One region of the Streptomyces monticola genome, then DNA from elsewhere that is predicted to be linked to it. Evidence: riboswitches for the same ligand, from Rfam matches in the RefSeq annotation. Region 1 holds a riboswitch; the other holds the start of a gene.

Region 1 (7,387 bases):
CCGCGGGGATGTCGACGGTCTCCGCGTCGATACTGAAGTTGTTGTTGTCGCAAGGGTCGAGACAGCCCTCGGCGTGACTGTTGAAGAAGTTGTTCGTCGAGCCCTCGTTGTTGGCGATATTGGTGCCGTTCACCAGGAACTGGTCACCGGCCACATTCGCGTCGCCCTCGTAGGCGGTGGTGCTGGCGCGCAGCTTGCCGCTGCCGGTGCGGTAGAAGCCGTCGACCGTGATGGTGGTGTCCGGGTCCTTGGACTGCTGCACCACGTGGCCGCCGTAGATGTAGACGTTGCGGCGGTCGGGCGCGTACTGCGCGTTGGGGGCGTCGTACTTGTAGACGACGGTCAGCGACCAGCCGCCGACGCAGCCCTTGCCGGTGGGCGCCCACACGTTGCCGACGGAGACCGGCACGTCGGTGCCTGAGGCCATCGACTGGAACTGGGAGGTGACGTCGGCCTCGGCCGTGTAGTAGTGCGGGCCGCCGACCGCGGCGGGTGTCTTCACGGCGTTCTCGATGCCCACCTGGGACTCGGCGCCGCCGTTGACCTTGAGGACCGGCTTGGTGGTGAGCGGGTCGCCGGCCGGAGAGGTGGCCACGCCCGCGGTGTCGCAGCGCTTGATCTGGTTGCGGCCGAGCTTGTACGTGCCGTCGTTGCCGCCCCAGAAGAGCCGGGCGTACGCGATCTTCGAACCCGGCGGGATCTGCACCTTGCCCGTGCTGGAGTTCAGCACGGTCTGGCTGAACCCGGCCGTGTCCAGGTACTGCATGTCGAACTGGTTGTTGTTCTCGTTGCTCGTCCCGGCCTGCGCGGAGCGGCAGCGGGCCGCGACGTCGGCCGGGGTGTTCGGGCAGTCGAGGACGGCGTTGCCGATGGTCTTGAAGTCGCCGTACAGGGCTTCGTCGTAGCGCTTGGCGAAGGGCTCGACGACCACGGCCGCGGCGGGGGCCGCGGCACCGACCAGTGAGGTGGCGGCAGCGGCGGCGGCGACCAGCGCCCCGACGAGCCGGGTCACTGCCCGGCGCCGCGAATTAGGCTTTCCATGTCTAACCCACATAAGTGGGAAATTTAGGCAATAACCATGATCGCGATCGGTTACGCCACGCGTCGTTCCGTGTACTCCGCGATATTGGCCATCGGCGGCCGCTCCTCGGTGTCCACCTCGTGAGTGCGCGGCTCGAAGCCCTGTTCCCCCCGCTCGAACTGGGTCAGACGCGGGCGGACGAGATGGCCGCGGGCGAGCCGCAGCTGTGCCGTGCGGTAGATGGCCGCCGCCATCCGGCCGAGGGCCCGGCCGTCCTGGTGGCGGTGCTTGCGGACCCCGACGTCGACCTGGGCGAGCGCGTCGAGGCCCACGGTGTGCAGCGCGTCGACCAGGAGGCCGAGCTCCACGCCGTACCCGACCGGGAAGGGGAGCTGTTCGAGCAGGGAGCGCCTGGCCGCGTACTCGCCGCCCAACGGCTGCACGAAGCCCGCCAGTTGGGGCCAGTGCAGATTGAGCAGCGGCCGCGCCACCAGCTCGGTGACCCGGCCGCCCTGGCCGGCCGTCTCACCCAGTGGACGGTCGTACATCGCCTTCACGAACTGCAGGTCCGGGTCGGTGAGCAGCGGCCCCACGATCCCGGAGACGAAGTCCGCGGAGAACTCCCTGAGGTCGGCGTCGACGAAGCACACGATGTCGCCGGCGGTCACCAGGAGCGACCGCCAGAGCACCTCGCCCTTGCCGGGCAGCGCCGGCAGCCGCGGAAGTATCGCGTCCCGGTGCACCACCCGCGCCCCGGCCGCGGCGGCCACCTCGGCCGTACGGTCGGTGGAGCCCGAGTCGACCACCACGAGCTCATCGACCAGGGCCGCCCCGGGAGCCATCAGCTCACGGCGGATCACCGTCACGATCTCGCCCACCGTGGCCTCCTCGTCGAGCGCGGGCAGCACCACGCTGACCGTGCTGCCGGACTTCGCCTTCGCGGCGAGAAGCTGGTCCAGCGGGCGGTCGGTCACGGACCAGGAGCGCCTGGTCAGCCAGCACTCCACCTCTTCGAGCACGTCCCGGATCCCCTCACATGGGCGGTGGATGTGATCCATCTCGCGGTTCGGACGACTATCTCAACTGTCACTGCCGTCGGTTACAGTCTTGAACAACGCGCATGGCCGCCGCATGTCGGGGTCACCGCGCGACAAACACCCGGCAGGTACCGGGTCATACCGCTCATCCAGAGGGGCAGAGGGATACGGCCCGTTGAAGCCCCGGCAACCCTCCAGTCAGCCTTCGCTCCGCATGCACGCGAGGCCACTGACTAGGGAAGGTGCCAAATCCGTCTCATGGCGAGATGCGTCATGAGGAAGATGAGGAGAAAGGGCCTCGCCTCCATGGCTGTACAGACGGTTGAAACCACCACCACTCCCGGCACGTCCGTCGATCTGGGTCCCGCCTCCGGCCTCTCCTGCCGCGAATGCGGTGAGCGCTTCCCGCTCGGACCGATCTTCGCCTGCGAGCTGTGTTTCGGGCCGCTCGAAGTCGCCTACGACCTCCCGGTCGGCGACCCCGAGGCGCTCCGCGAGAAGATCGAGGCCGGTCCCGACAACATCTGGCGGTACGCACCGCTGCTGCCCGTCCCCGCGGACGTGGCGTCCAAGCCCAATCTGAACCCGGGCTGGACCAAGCTGGTCAAGGCCGACAACCTCGCGCGTGAACTCGGCGTCACCGGCGGCCTGTTCATCAAGGACGACTCGGGCAACCCGACGCATTCCTTCAAGGACCGCGTCGTCGCCCAGGCCCTGGAGGCCGCCCGCGCCTTCGGCTTCACCACCCTCTCCTGCTCCTCCACCGGCAACCTCGCGGGTGCCGTCGGCGCCGCCGCCGCCCGCGCCGGCTTCCGCTCCTGTGTGTTCATCCCGCACGACCTGGAGCAGGGCAAGGTCGTCATGGCCGCGGTCTACGGCGGCGAGCTCGTCGGCATCGAGGGCAACTACGACGATGTGAACCGCTTCTGCTCCGAGCTCATCGGCGACCCCCTCGGCGAGGGCTGGGGCTTCGTCAATGTGAACCTCCGGCCGTACTACGGCGAGGGCTCCAAGACCCTCGCGTACGAGATCTGCGAGCAGCTGGGCTGGGTCCTGCCCGACCAGCTCGTCATCCCGATCGCGTCCGGCTCGCAGCTCACGAAGATCGACAAGGGGCTGCAGGAGCTGATCAAGCTCGGGCTGGTCGAGGACAAGCCGTACAAGATCTTCGGCGCCCAGGCCGAGGGCTGCTCCCCGGTGTCGACGGCCTTCAAGGCCGGCCACGACGTCGTACGCCCGCAGAAGCCGGACACCATCGCCAAGTCGCTCGCCATCGGCAACCCGGCCGACGGTCCCTACGTCCTGGACATCGCCCGTCGCACGGGCGGTGCGGTCGAGGACGTGAACGACGAGCAGGTCGTGGACGCGATCAAGCTGCTGGCCCGGACCGAGGGGATCTTCGCGGAGACCGCGGGGGGTGTGACCGTCGGTGTCACGAAGAAGCTGGTCGAGAGCGGTCAGCTGGATCCGTCGCTGACCACGGTCGTCCTCAACACCGGTGACGGCCTGAAGACCCTCGACGCCGTCGCGGAGACCTCGCAGGCCACGGCCACCATCAAGCCTTCGCTTGACGCGTTCCGCGCCGCCGGTCTGGCCTGAATTCCCTTAGCTTCCCGACCCCGCCCTTCCCGTAACCGGGGTGCTCCGCCCCCGGACCCAGAGGTGAACCCCATGAGCGTCAACGTCCGCATCCCCACCATCCTGCGCACCTACACCGGCGGTCAGGCCGAGGTCGCCGCCGAGGGCGGCACCCTCGGCGAGGTCATCGCGGACCTGGAGAAGAACCACACCGGTATCGCCGCCCGCGTCCTCGACGACCAGGGCAAGCTGCGCCGGTTCGTGAACGTGTACGTGAACGACGACGACGTCCGTTTCGAGCAGGGTCTTGAGACGGCGACTCCGGACGGTGCCGGCGTCTCGATCATTCCGGCCGTCGCGGGCGGCTGCTGACCGTTTACCGAGCGTTTATCGCCGACGGCGAATACATACGCAGCGTTACCGGAATTGCCCTCTCCGCCCGAGAAGCGGAGGGGGCAATTCTGCTTGGTTGAGCGCGATACAGTTGGGAAAGCTGTTCCGCTTTTGGCTTCGCGTGTGCCGGGTGCATATGAGAACTCCCCGGTTTGCCGACAACTTGTAGCCAAAGAACTCACGCTATTTGCACGGTTTGTTCGCTTTGCCTGGCCCGAGTTGGGCCGTCTTACGGTGAATCCTCCGTATATAACCGATCGGTCGTGCCCAGAATTCTCGTCCGATTGACCTGTTGCAGACGGCAGTTGGACAGATACATTCAGCGGCGGTCGACGCGTTCCGGCGCACACCCCCACCTGTCGGGGGGTGAGGTCTGACCCGGATCCGCGAAGTGCGGATCTGTGCAAGGGCCAGTAATAGGGGAGTTAGGCATGGCTCAGGGCACCGTCAAGTGGTTCAACGCGGAGAAGGGGTACGGCTTCATCGCGGTCGACGGTGGTGCGGATGTATTCGTCCACTACAGCGCGATTCAGATGGACGGCTACCGCACCCTGGAAGAGGGCCAGCGGGTCGAGTTCGAGATCTCGCAGGGCCAGAAGGGGCCGCAGGCGGACATGGTCCGCGTGACTGCCTGATCGCGCCGACGCGACTGACTGCAGCGACGTGAAGGAGGACCCGCACCCCTCGGGGTGCGGGTCCTTCTGTGTCTCCGGTGTGTGTCCGGAACGCTGTGAGCTGCACTTTCGTGGGACTCGCTTGCACTCGACCAGGGCGAGTGCTAATCATTGGCGTTAGCACTCTGAAGGTGAGAGTGACAGGCTGTCACTCTTCACAACGTGGGCTGGGTCAGTGAGGCCCGCAGGCCGGGTGGGGCAAGGAACCACAAGGACTGCAGGCCGTCCGTCGCGGGCGCTGGCGCGGTCCGGAGCATTCCACCCCTGTCCGGGAGGACCACTTCACATGGCCAAGATCATCGCGTTCGACGAGGAGGCACGGCGCGGCCTCGAGCGCGGCATGAACCAGCTCGCCGACGCCGTCAAGGTGACCCTGGGCCCCAAGGGTCGCAACGTCGTCCTCGAGAAGAAGTGGGGCGCCCCCACGATCACCAACGATGGTGTTTCCATCGCCAAGGAGATCGAGCTCGAGGACCCGTACGAGAAGATCGGCGCCGAGCTGGTCAAGGAAGTCGCCAAGAAGACGGACGACGTCGCCGGTGACGGTACGACCACGGCCACCGTTCTCGCCCAGGCGCTCGTCAAGGAGGGCCTGCGCAACGTCGCCGCGGGTGCCAACCCGATGGCCCTGAAGCGCGGTATCGAGAAGGCCGTCGAGGCCGTCTCCGCCGCCCTGCTCGACCAGGCCAAGGAGGTCGAGACCAAGGAGCAGATCGCCTCCACCGCCTCCATCTCCGCCGCCGACGCCCAGATCGGCGAGCTCATCGCCGAGGCCATGGACAAGGTCGGCAAGGAAGGCGTCATCACCGTCGAGGAGTCCCAGACCTTCGGTCTGGAGCTGGAGCTCACCGAGGGTATGCGCTTCGACAAGGGCTACATCTCGGCGTACTTCGCCACCGACATGGAGCGTATGGAGGCCTCGCTCGAGGACCCGTACATCCTGATCGCCAACTCCAAGATCGGCAACGTCAAGGACCTGCTGCCGCTCCTGGAGAAGGTCATGCAGTCCGGCAAGCCGCTGCTGATCATCGCCGAGGACGTCGAGGGCGAGGCCCTGTCCACGCTGGTCGTCAACAAGATCCGTGGCACCTTCAAGTCCGTCGCCGTCAAGGCCCCGGGCTTCGGTGACCGCCGCAAGGCGATGCTGAACGACATCGCCATCCTCACCGGCGGCGAGGTCATCTCCGAGGAGGTCGGCCTCAAGCTCGAGAACGCCACGATCGACCTGCTCGGCCGCGCCCGCAAGGTCGTCATCACCAAGGACGAGACCACCATCGTCGACGGTGCCGGCGACAGCGACCAGGTCAACGGCCGCGTGAACCAGATCCGCGCCGAGATCGAGCAGTCCGACTCGGACTACGACCGCGAGAAGCTCCAGGAGCGCCTCGCGAAGCTGGCCGGCGGCGTGGCCGTCATCAAGGCCGGTGCCGCGACCGAGGTCGAGCTCAAGGAGCGCAAGCACCGCATCGAGGACGCCGTTCGCAACGCGAAGGCGGCCGTCGAGGAGGGCATCGTCGCCGGCGGTGGCGTGGCCCTGCTGCAGGCCTCCTCGGTCTTCGAGAAGCTGGAGCTCGAGGGTGACGAGGCGACCGGCGCCAACGCCGTGAAGCTCGCGCTCGAGGCCCCGCTGAAGCAGATCGCCGTCAACGGCGGTCTCGAGGGCGGCGTCGTCGTGGAGAAGGTGCGCAACCTGACCGTCGGTCACGGTCTGAACGCCGCCACCGGCGAGTACGTCGACATGATCGCCGAAGGCATCATCGACCCGGCGAAGGTGACCCGCTCTGCCCTGCAGAACGCGTCCTCCATCGCCGCGCTGTTCCTCACCACCGAGGCCGTCATCGCCGACAAGCCGGAGAAGGCCGCTGCCGCGGGCGCTCCGGGCGGCATGCCGGGCGGTGACATGGACTTCTGAGCCCCGGCTCGGTAGTTCGCAGTACCCGCAGCACCCGCGTTACGCGCACAAGGGCGGCATCCCCACTCCCAGGGGGTGCCGCCCTTCGCGTTGCCCTCAGCCGCGCACCGCTGTGACCGTTCCCGTGACCAGGGCGATGAGCGTGAGCGTGGCGGCGAACGCCACCCCCGCCGACCTCAGCGCGGCGCCCGCCGATGCCCCGTCGGCGCGGGCCAGGAACGCCGCCACCGCGGCGACGAGCAGGGCCAGGATCACCGCCACGGCGAGGGCGACGAGGGCGAGTACGGCGGTTTCGTACGGGGACACGGGGCTCCTCCACGCGGACGGGGAACGGGATGTTTCGAGCGCCGATACGAGGGCTCCGTACCTCCGTACCGATGGGAGGACTGTGCGGGTTCGGCTGTCCGGGGAGGTGCGGCCGTACGAGAATGCACAGCGCCGCACATCGAATCGGACGCGGCGGGGGAGCGGCGTGCGGGGAAAGACGGGCGACGAAGCCTCGGCCGACGACGCCTCGGCCGCTGACGCCTCGGCCGCTGACGCCTCGGCGGACGACGCCGGGGCCGCGGCGCTCGCGCTGCTGCGCAAGGAGCTGAGGGACCGGCTCGGGCGCGCGGGCCTCACCGTCAACATGGTCGTGGCGCGCACCGGGATCAGCCGGACCACGACGAGCAATGCCTTCAACGACCGTCATCCCAGGCCGAGTTGGCGCACCGTGCACGCCGTGGCCAGGGCCGTGGGAGTGGACGCCGTGGGTGTCGGCCGGCTGAAG
Region 2 (7,387 bases), on a different contig from region 1:
ACCATCATCTGGCTGAGTTCCGAGCTGATGTTCTTCGCGGCCCTCTTCGCGATGTACTTCACCCTGCGTTCGGTAACGGGTGCCGAACACTGGAAGGAAATGGCCTCGGCCCTGAACTTCCCGTTCTCGGCGACGAACACCACGATCCTGGTGCTCTCCTCGCTCACCTGCCAGCTCGGCGTATTCGCCGCCGAGCGGGGGGACGTGAAGAAGCTCAGGTCCTGGTTCATCCTGACCTTCATCATGGGTGCGATCTTCATCGGCGGTCAGGTCTTCGAGTACACCGAGCTGGTCAAGCACGAGGGGCTCTCCCTCTCGTCCGACCCGTACGGCTCGGTGTTCTACCTGACCACCGGCTTCCACGGTCTGCACGTGACGGGAGGCCTGATCGCGTTCCTGCTGGTTCTCGGCAGAACGTACGCGGCCAAGAGGTTCACTCATGAGCAGGCAACCTCCGCCATCGTCGTGTCCTACTACTGGCACTTCGTCGATGTCGTCTGGATCGGCCTCTTCGCCACGATCTACATGATCAAGTAACCGGGCCGGGGTGCTACGCGACCCCACCGCCCAACATTCCAGAAGCATCGACGCAGAAGATCCTGACACCGGGGTAATCCGTGAAAAAGCTCTCCGCACGACGACGCCATCCGCTGGCGGCGGTCGTCGTCCTACTCCTCGCGCTGGCGGCCACCGGGGGGCTGTACGCCGCGTTCGCGCCGGCGGACAAGGCGCAGGCCGATGAAACCGCCCAGTCCCTCGCCATCGACGAGGGCAAGAAGCTCTACTCGGTGGGCTGCGCCAGCTGCCACGGCACCGGCGGTCAGGGAACCACCGACGGCCCGAGCCTGGCCGGTGTCGGCGCCGCAGCCGTCGACTTCCAGGTCGGTACCGGCCGGATGCCGGCGCAGCAGCCCGGCGCCCAGGTGCCGAAGAAGAAGAACATCTACACGCAGGACCAGATCGACCAGCTCGCGGCGTACGTCGCCTCGCTCGGTGCCGGCCCCGCCGTACCGACCGAGAAGCAGTACAGCCCGGAGGGCGCCGACATCGGCAAGGGCGGCGAGCTGTTCCGCAGCAACTGCGCGCAGTGCCACAACTTCACCGGTGAGGGCGGCGCCCTGACGAACGGCAAGTTCGCGCCGAGTCTCGAGGATGTCGCGCCGAAGCACATCTACGAGGCCATGGAGACCGGCCCGCAGAACATGCCGTCCTTCCCCGACACGACGATGCCGGAGAAGGAGAAGAAGGACATCATCGCGTACCTTGACGCGGTCAATGGTGAGAAGACCCCAAGCCCGGGCGGGCTCAAGCTGGGTGGCCTCGGCCCGGTCAGTGAGGGCCTGTTCGCCTGGATCTTCGGTCTCGGCGCGCTGATCGCAGTCGCCGTCTGGGTAGCCGCTCGGACCGCAAAGGCCAAGAAGTCATGAGTAGCCAAGACATTCCAGAAGAGAACCTGCCGAGCGAGCAGGACCCTGCCGGGCACAGCCTCGAGAAGCCCGCGGACGACCCGTTCGCGGACCCCGGCCTGCCGCCGCACGAGCACCGGATCCAGGACATCGACGAGCGGGCCGCCAAGCGGTCCGAGCGCACGATCGCCCTGCTGTTCACGATCTCGATGCTGGCCACCGTCGCGTTCATCGCCTCCTTCGTGGCGTTCCCCGTCGACAAGGTCGTCTACGTGTGGCCGATCGGCCACATCAGCGCGCTGAACTTCGCCCTGGGCATGACCCTCGGCATCGCGCTGTTCTGCATCGGCGCGGGCGCGGTCCACTGGGCCCGCACGCTGATGTCGGACGTGGAGATCGCCGACGAGCGGCACGCCATCGCGGCCGAGCCCGAGGTCAAGGCCAAGGTCATGGAGGACTTCGCGGCGGGAGCCAAGGAGTCCGGGTTCGGACGGCGCAAGCTGATCCGCAACACGATGTTCGGCGCCATGGCCCTCGTGCCGCTCTCCGGTGTCGTCCTCCTGCGTGACCTGGGACCGCTGCCCGAGGACAAGCTGCGGCACACCCGCTGGTCCAAGGGCAAGCTGCTCGTGAACATGAACACGAACGAGCCGCTGCGCCCCGCGGACGTCTCCGTCGGTTCGCTGACCTTCTGCAAGCCCGAGGGCCTGGAAGAGCACGACCACGACTTCCAGACAGAGATCGCCAAGGCGGCCCTGATGATCGTCCGGATTCAGCCGGACGACATCAAGGACAAGCGCGAGCTCGAGTGGTCGCACGAGGGCATCGTGGCGTACTCGAAGATCTGCACCCACGTGGGCTGCCCGATCTCCCTGTACGAGCAGCAGACGCACCACGTCCTCTGCCCGTGCCACCAGTCCACCTTCGACCTCTCCGACGGCGCCCGAGTGATCTTCGGCCCGGCGGGTCACGCCCTGCCGCAGCTGAAGATCGGTGTGAATGACGAGGGCTACCTCGAGGCGCACGGCGACTTCGAAGAGCCTGTCGGTCCTGCCTTCTGGGAGCGCGGATGAGCACCACAGAGAACAAGCGCCAAGCACCGGCCGGCGAGCGCGTCGCCGACTGGGCCGACGGCCGGCTCGGGATCTACTCCCTGGCCAAGGCCAATATGCGGAAGATCTTCCCGGACCACTGGTCCTTCATGCTGGGCGAGATCTGCCTCTACAGCTTCATCATCATCATCCTCACGGGTGTGTATCTGACGCTGTTCTTCCACCCGTCGATGAACGAGGTGGAGTACCACGGCAGTTACGTCCCGCTGCAGGGCCAGCTGATGTCCGAGGCCTTCAACTCGACCATGCACATCTCCTTCGATGTGCGCGGCGGCCTCCTCATCCGGCAGATCCACCACTGGGCCGCGCTGATCTTCCTCGCGGGCATGTTCGTGCACATGATGCGCGTCTTCTTCACGGGCGCGTTCCGCAAGCCGCGTGAGATCAACTGGCTGTTCGGCTTCCTGCTGTTCGTCCTCGGTATGTTCACCGGCTTCACCGGTTACTCGCTCCCGGACGACCTGCTCTCCGGCACCGGTGTCCGCTTCATGCAGGGCGCGATCCTGTCCGTCCCGGTCATCGGCACGTATCTGTCGATGTTCCTGTTCGGCGGCGAGTTCCCCGGCGGCGACTTCGTGGCCCGGTTCTACTCGGTGCACATCCTGCTGCTGCCGGGCATCATGCTCGGCCTGCTCGTGGCGCACCTGATCCTGGTCTTCTACCACAAGCACACGCAGTTCGCGGGTGCCGGCAAGACCAACAAGAACGTGGTCGGCATGCCGCTGCTGCCGGTCTACATGGCCAAGGCCGGAGGCTTCTTCTTCCTGGTCTTCGGTGTCATCGCGGCCGTCGCGGCGATCGCCTCGATCAACCCGATCTGGGCCCTCGGCCCCTATCGCCCGGACCAGGTGTCCACCGGCGCCCAGCCCGACTGGTACATGGGCTTCGCCGAGGGTCTGATCCGAGTGATGCCCGGCTGGGAGATCAACCTGTGGGGCCACACGCTCGTCCTGGGTGTGTTCATCCCGCTGATCGTCTTCCCGCTGGTGCTCGCGGCCATCGCGGTCTACCCGTTCATCGAGTCCTGGGTCACCGGGGACAAGCGCGAGCACCACATCCTGGACCGCCCGCGCAACGCCCCGACGCGTACCGCGTTCGGTGTGGCCTGGGTGACGGCGTACTTCATCATGCTCATCGGTGGTGGAAACGACCTCTGGGCGACGCACTTCCATCTGTCGATCAACTCGATCACCTGGTTCGTACGGATCTTCTTCTTCGTCGGCCCGGTCCTCGCGTTCATCGCCACCAAGCGGATCTGCCTGGGTCTGCAGCGGCGCGACAAGGAGAAGGTGCTGCACGGACGCGAGTCCGGCATCATCAAGCGGCTGCCGCACGGTGAGTTCATCGAGGTGCACGAGCCGCTCAGCCAGGACCAGCTGCACACGCTCACCGCGCACGAGCAGTACAAGCCGCTCGAACTCGGCCCTGAGGTCGACGAGAACGGCGTACAGCGCAAGGTGTCGCGTTCGCAGAAGCTGCGGTCCAAGCTCTCCAAGGGCTTCTACGGGGAGGACAACCAGATCCCCAAGCCCACGGCAGACGAGTACAAGGAGATCACCAGCGGCCACGGCCACCACTGATCACCGCTAGCAGTACCTGATCGCCACGGCTCTGAGCCCCGTCCATTCGCTGGACGGGGCTCTTTGCCGTCTGCGGGCTTGGCTAGGCTGAACCCCGCATCCTTATTTTTCGTACGAGACCAGGAGCTGCCATGAGCGCTGCGACCCCCGCTGGAGGCGACACCGCGGCGGGCCGTACCTGGCCCGACGTACTGAACGGACTGCTCGACGGGCGCGACCAGAGCGCGGACGACACCGCCTGGGCGATGGACCGCATCATGCGCGGCGAGGCGACCGACGCGCAGATCGCCGGGTTCGCGGTGGCGCTGCGGGCCAAGGGCGAGACCGTGCAGGAGATCTCCGGTCTGGTGCGCACGATGTACGAGCACGCCAACACCATCGAGGTGCCAGGGCCCAGCGTCGACATCGTCGGCACCGGCGGCGACGGCGCGAAGACCGTGAACATCTCCACCATGTCCGCGATCGTGGTCGCCGGCACCGGCGCCAAGGTCGTCAAGCACGGCAACCGGGCCGCGTCCAGCGCGAGCGGCGCCTCCGACGTCCTGGAGAAGCTCGGGGTCAATCTGGAGCTGACCCCGCGACGGGTCGCCGAAGTCGCGGACGAGGCGGGCGTCACCTTCTGCTTCGCCGTGAAGTTCCACCCCGCGCTGCGCCATGTGGCCGCGGCGCGCAAGGAGCTCGGGATCCGCACCACCTTCAACTTCCTCGGGCCGCTGACCAACCCGGCCCGGGTGAAGGCGCAGGCCACCGGTGTCGCGGACGCACGGATGGCGCCGATCCTCGCGGGCGTGCTCGCCGAGCGCGGGTCATCAGCCCTGGTCTTCCGCGGCGACGACGGCCTCGACGAGCTGACCACCACGGCGACCTCCCGGGTGTGGGTGGTGCGCGACGGCGCCGTGCGCGAGGAGGCCTTCGACCCGCGGGACGTGGGCCTCGACCTGGTGCCCGTGGAGGCGCTGCGCGGCGCGGACGCCTCGTACAACGCGGATGTCGCACGGCGGCTGCTGCTCGGCGAGCCCGGCCCCGTGCGGGAGGCGGTGCTGCTCAACTCGGCGGCGGCCCTGGTCGCCCTCGAGCCGGCGGACGTGCCGCTGACCGAGCAGATTCGCGCGGGTATGGCCAAGGCGGCCGAGTCGATCGACTCCGGGGCCGCGAAGCAGGCCCTCGACCGATGGGTCGCGGCCAGCAACGCCTGAACGCCGCCTGAACGGCGAACGGGCGGGACGACGAGCGAGACGACGAGTGTGACGCAGGGCGCAGTCCGGATTCTGGACTGCGCCTTGCGCGTAGACGATCTTCTGGCAAGATGCTGCGCAGGTCATGAGTGACAGCGATCGAGGCCCCGGCCCGCTGTCCGGCAACCCTCCGTCCGTGGCGGGGTGCCCCGGGTGAAGACCAGGTCGCAGGCAGCGAGGTCTGCGGCAAGCGCGGACCCCTGCACACCCTGGGGTCCTGGTCCTCAAGGGAGCAGTCTCGTGAGCAAGCGAATGCGATAGGGCGTAACGCCCCACTTCCGCGTACCTCTTTTTCTCTTCTCCTCCTGCGCCGTCGATACCCATCCGCGTATCCGGACGCAGTGAGTTCGCCTGCCTGATACGGGAGTTCGCCATGTCTGTCGCCGCCACCTCTGTCGCCGCCACCGCCACCGCCACCGCCACCGCCACCGCCTCCGACGAGTCCTGCTGTGCCCCGCTGCCCGTCCTCGGCCGGGATGTCACCGTGCCGCTCGTGACCGGCGGCGAGGTGAGCTACGCGGCACTCGACTACGCGGCCAGCGCGCCGGCCCTGCAGCGCGTGTGGGACGACGTGGCTGCGTACGCCCCGTACTACGGCAGCGTGCACCGGGGGGCCGGCTATCTGTCCCAGCTGTCGACCGACCTCTTCGAGAACGCGCGCAGGACCGTCGAGGAGTTCCTCGGCTGCCGTCCCGGCGACCAGGTCGTGTTCACCCGGTCCACCACCGACTCCCTCAACCTGCTGGCCGCCGCGCTCCCCGCCGACTGCCAGGTGTTCGTCTTCGAGACCGAGCACCACGCCTCGCTGCTGCCGTGGCGGGACGCGCGCGTGACGTATCTGAACGCTCCCCGTACGCCCGGCGAGGCCGTCGCCACCCTGGAGCGGGCGCTTGCCGACCGCGACCCTTACGGTCCGGCTCTGGTGTGTGTCACCGGCGCCTCGAACGTCACCGGCGAGCTGTGGCCGGTGCGGGAGCTGGCCGCTGCCGCGCATGCGCACGGCGCCCGGATCGTGCTCGACGCCGCGCAGCTCGCGCCCCATCACCCCGTCTCCGTAAGCGAGTTGGACGTCGACTGGGTCGCCTTCTCCGGGCACAAGCTGTACGCGCCGTTCGGCTCCGGTGTGCTCGCCGGGCGGGCCGACTGGCTGCAGGCGGCGGAGCCGTATCTCGCGGGCGGCGGGGCGTCCAAGTCCGTGGCCCGGCGCACCGACGGCGGAGTGGACGTGGAGTGGCACTCCACCGCCGCTCGCCACGAGGCCGGTTCGCCGAACGTGATCGGCGCCTACTCCATCGCCTCCGCCTGCAAGGCGCTCACCGAGGCCGGGTTCGACTCCCTGGTGGCGCGCGAGCAGGAGCTGATCGCGCGGGTGCGGGAGGGTCTGGCCGAGGTGCCCGAGGTGAAGGTGCTCTCGCTGTTCGGGGACGACGCCCCGCGGGTCGGCGTCCTCTCGTTCGTCGTCGAGGGCTGGAACAGCTCGCACTTCGCGGCCGCGCTGTCCGCGGAGTACGGGATCGGCGTACGCGACGGCCTGTTCTGCGCCCACCCGCTGGTGCGCACCCTGCTGGGCAGCGACCCGCAGGAGCAGGGCGAGTGCGGCGCCCCCGAGGCCGCACCCGGTGAGAAGTCGCTGAACGCGATCCGGGTGAGCTTCGGGGCCGGTACGCCGGACGAGCACGTGGAGCGTTTCGTGCGGGCCGTGCGTGAGCTGGTCCGTGACGGTGCGCAGTGGAACTACCGCACCGAGGACGGGCGTTGCGTGCCGGACACCGCTTCGGCCGGCTGATCGGGCGGCCGGGCGGGCCGTCCGGCTCAGGCGGCCAGCGGCGCTGTCCGGCCGGGTTCGGCCAGGCGGGTGCCGAGGAGGATCATGCGCAGGGCCCGCTCCGTGGCGTCCGTGAGGAACTCGCCGCCGCGGCCGAGCGCCTCGGGCAGTGAGACCGGGGCGGGCAGGATCGAGCTGTAGGCGTCCACGCCCACGGCCCGCACATCGTGTGCGCCCTCGCCGATCGTGCCCGCGAGGGCGAGGACCGGGCGGCCGAACCGCTTGGCGC

Evidence for each region. Region 1 has a riboswitch for S-adenosylmethionine ahead of thrC (threonine synthase). Riboswitches for the same ligand answer to the same signal wherever they lie in the genome.
Region 2: linked by a shared signal. The riboswitch ahead of ACFQVC_RS33325 (aminotransferase class V-fold PLP-dependent enzyme) and the one ahead of thrC (threonine synthase) in region 1 are both predicted to bind S-adenosylmethionine.

What each region holds. Positions count from the first base shown of each region.
Region 1 covers NZ_JBHTCF010000007.1:335,356-342,742, reverse strand. The annotation lists gene ACFQVC_RS19530 (DUF7927 domain-containing protein) at 1-1,012, opposite strand, end outside; gene ACFQVC_RS19525 (glucosyl-3-phosphoglycerate synthase) at 1,093-2,040, opposite strand; SAM riboswitch class I at 2,201-2,347, shown strand; gene thrC (threonine synthase) at 2,332-3,657, shown strand; gene ACFQVC_RS19515 (MoaD/ThiS family protein) at 3,730-4,008, shown strand; gene ACFQVC_RS19510 (cold-shock protein) at 4,461-4,664, shown strand; gene groL (chaperonin GroEL) at 4,990-6,615, shown strand; gene ACFQVC_RS19500 (hypothetical protein) at 6,712-6,921, opposite strand; gene ACFQVC_RS19495 (helix-turn-helix domain-containing protein) at 7,088-7,387, shown strand, end outside.
Region 2 covers NZ_JBHTCF010000019.1:55,152-62,538, forward strand. The annotation lists gene ctaE (aa3-type cytochrome oxidase subunit III) at 1-537, shown strand, start outside; gene qcrC (cytochrome bc1 complex diheme cytochrome c subunit) at 618-1,427, shown strand; gene qcrA (cytochrome bc1 complex Rieske iron-sulfur subunit) at 1,424-2,479, shown strand; gene qcrB (cytochrome bc1 complex cytochrome b subunit) at 2,476-4,098, shown strand; gene trpD (anthranilate phosphoribosyltransferase) at 4,230-5,294, shown strand; SAM riboswitch class IV at 5,415-5,532, shown strand; gene ACFQVC_RS33325 (aminotransferase class V-fold PLP-dependent enzyme) at 5,707-7,119, shown strand; gene ACFQVC_RS33330 (glycerate kinase family protein) at 7,146-7,387, opposite strand, start outside.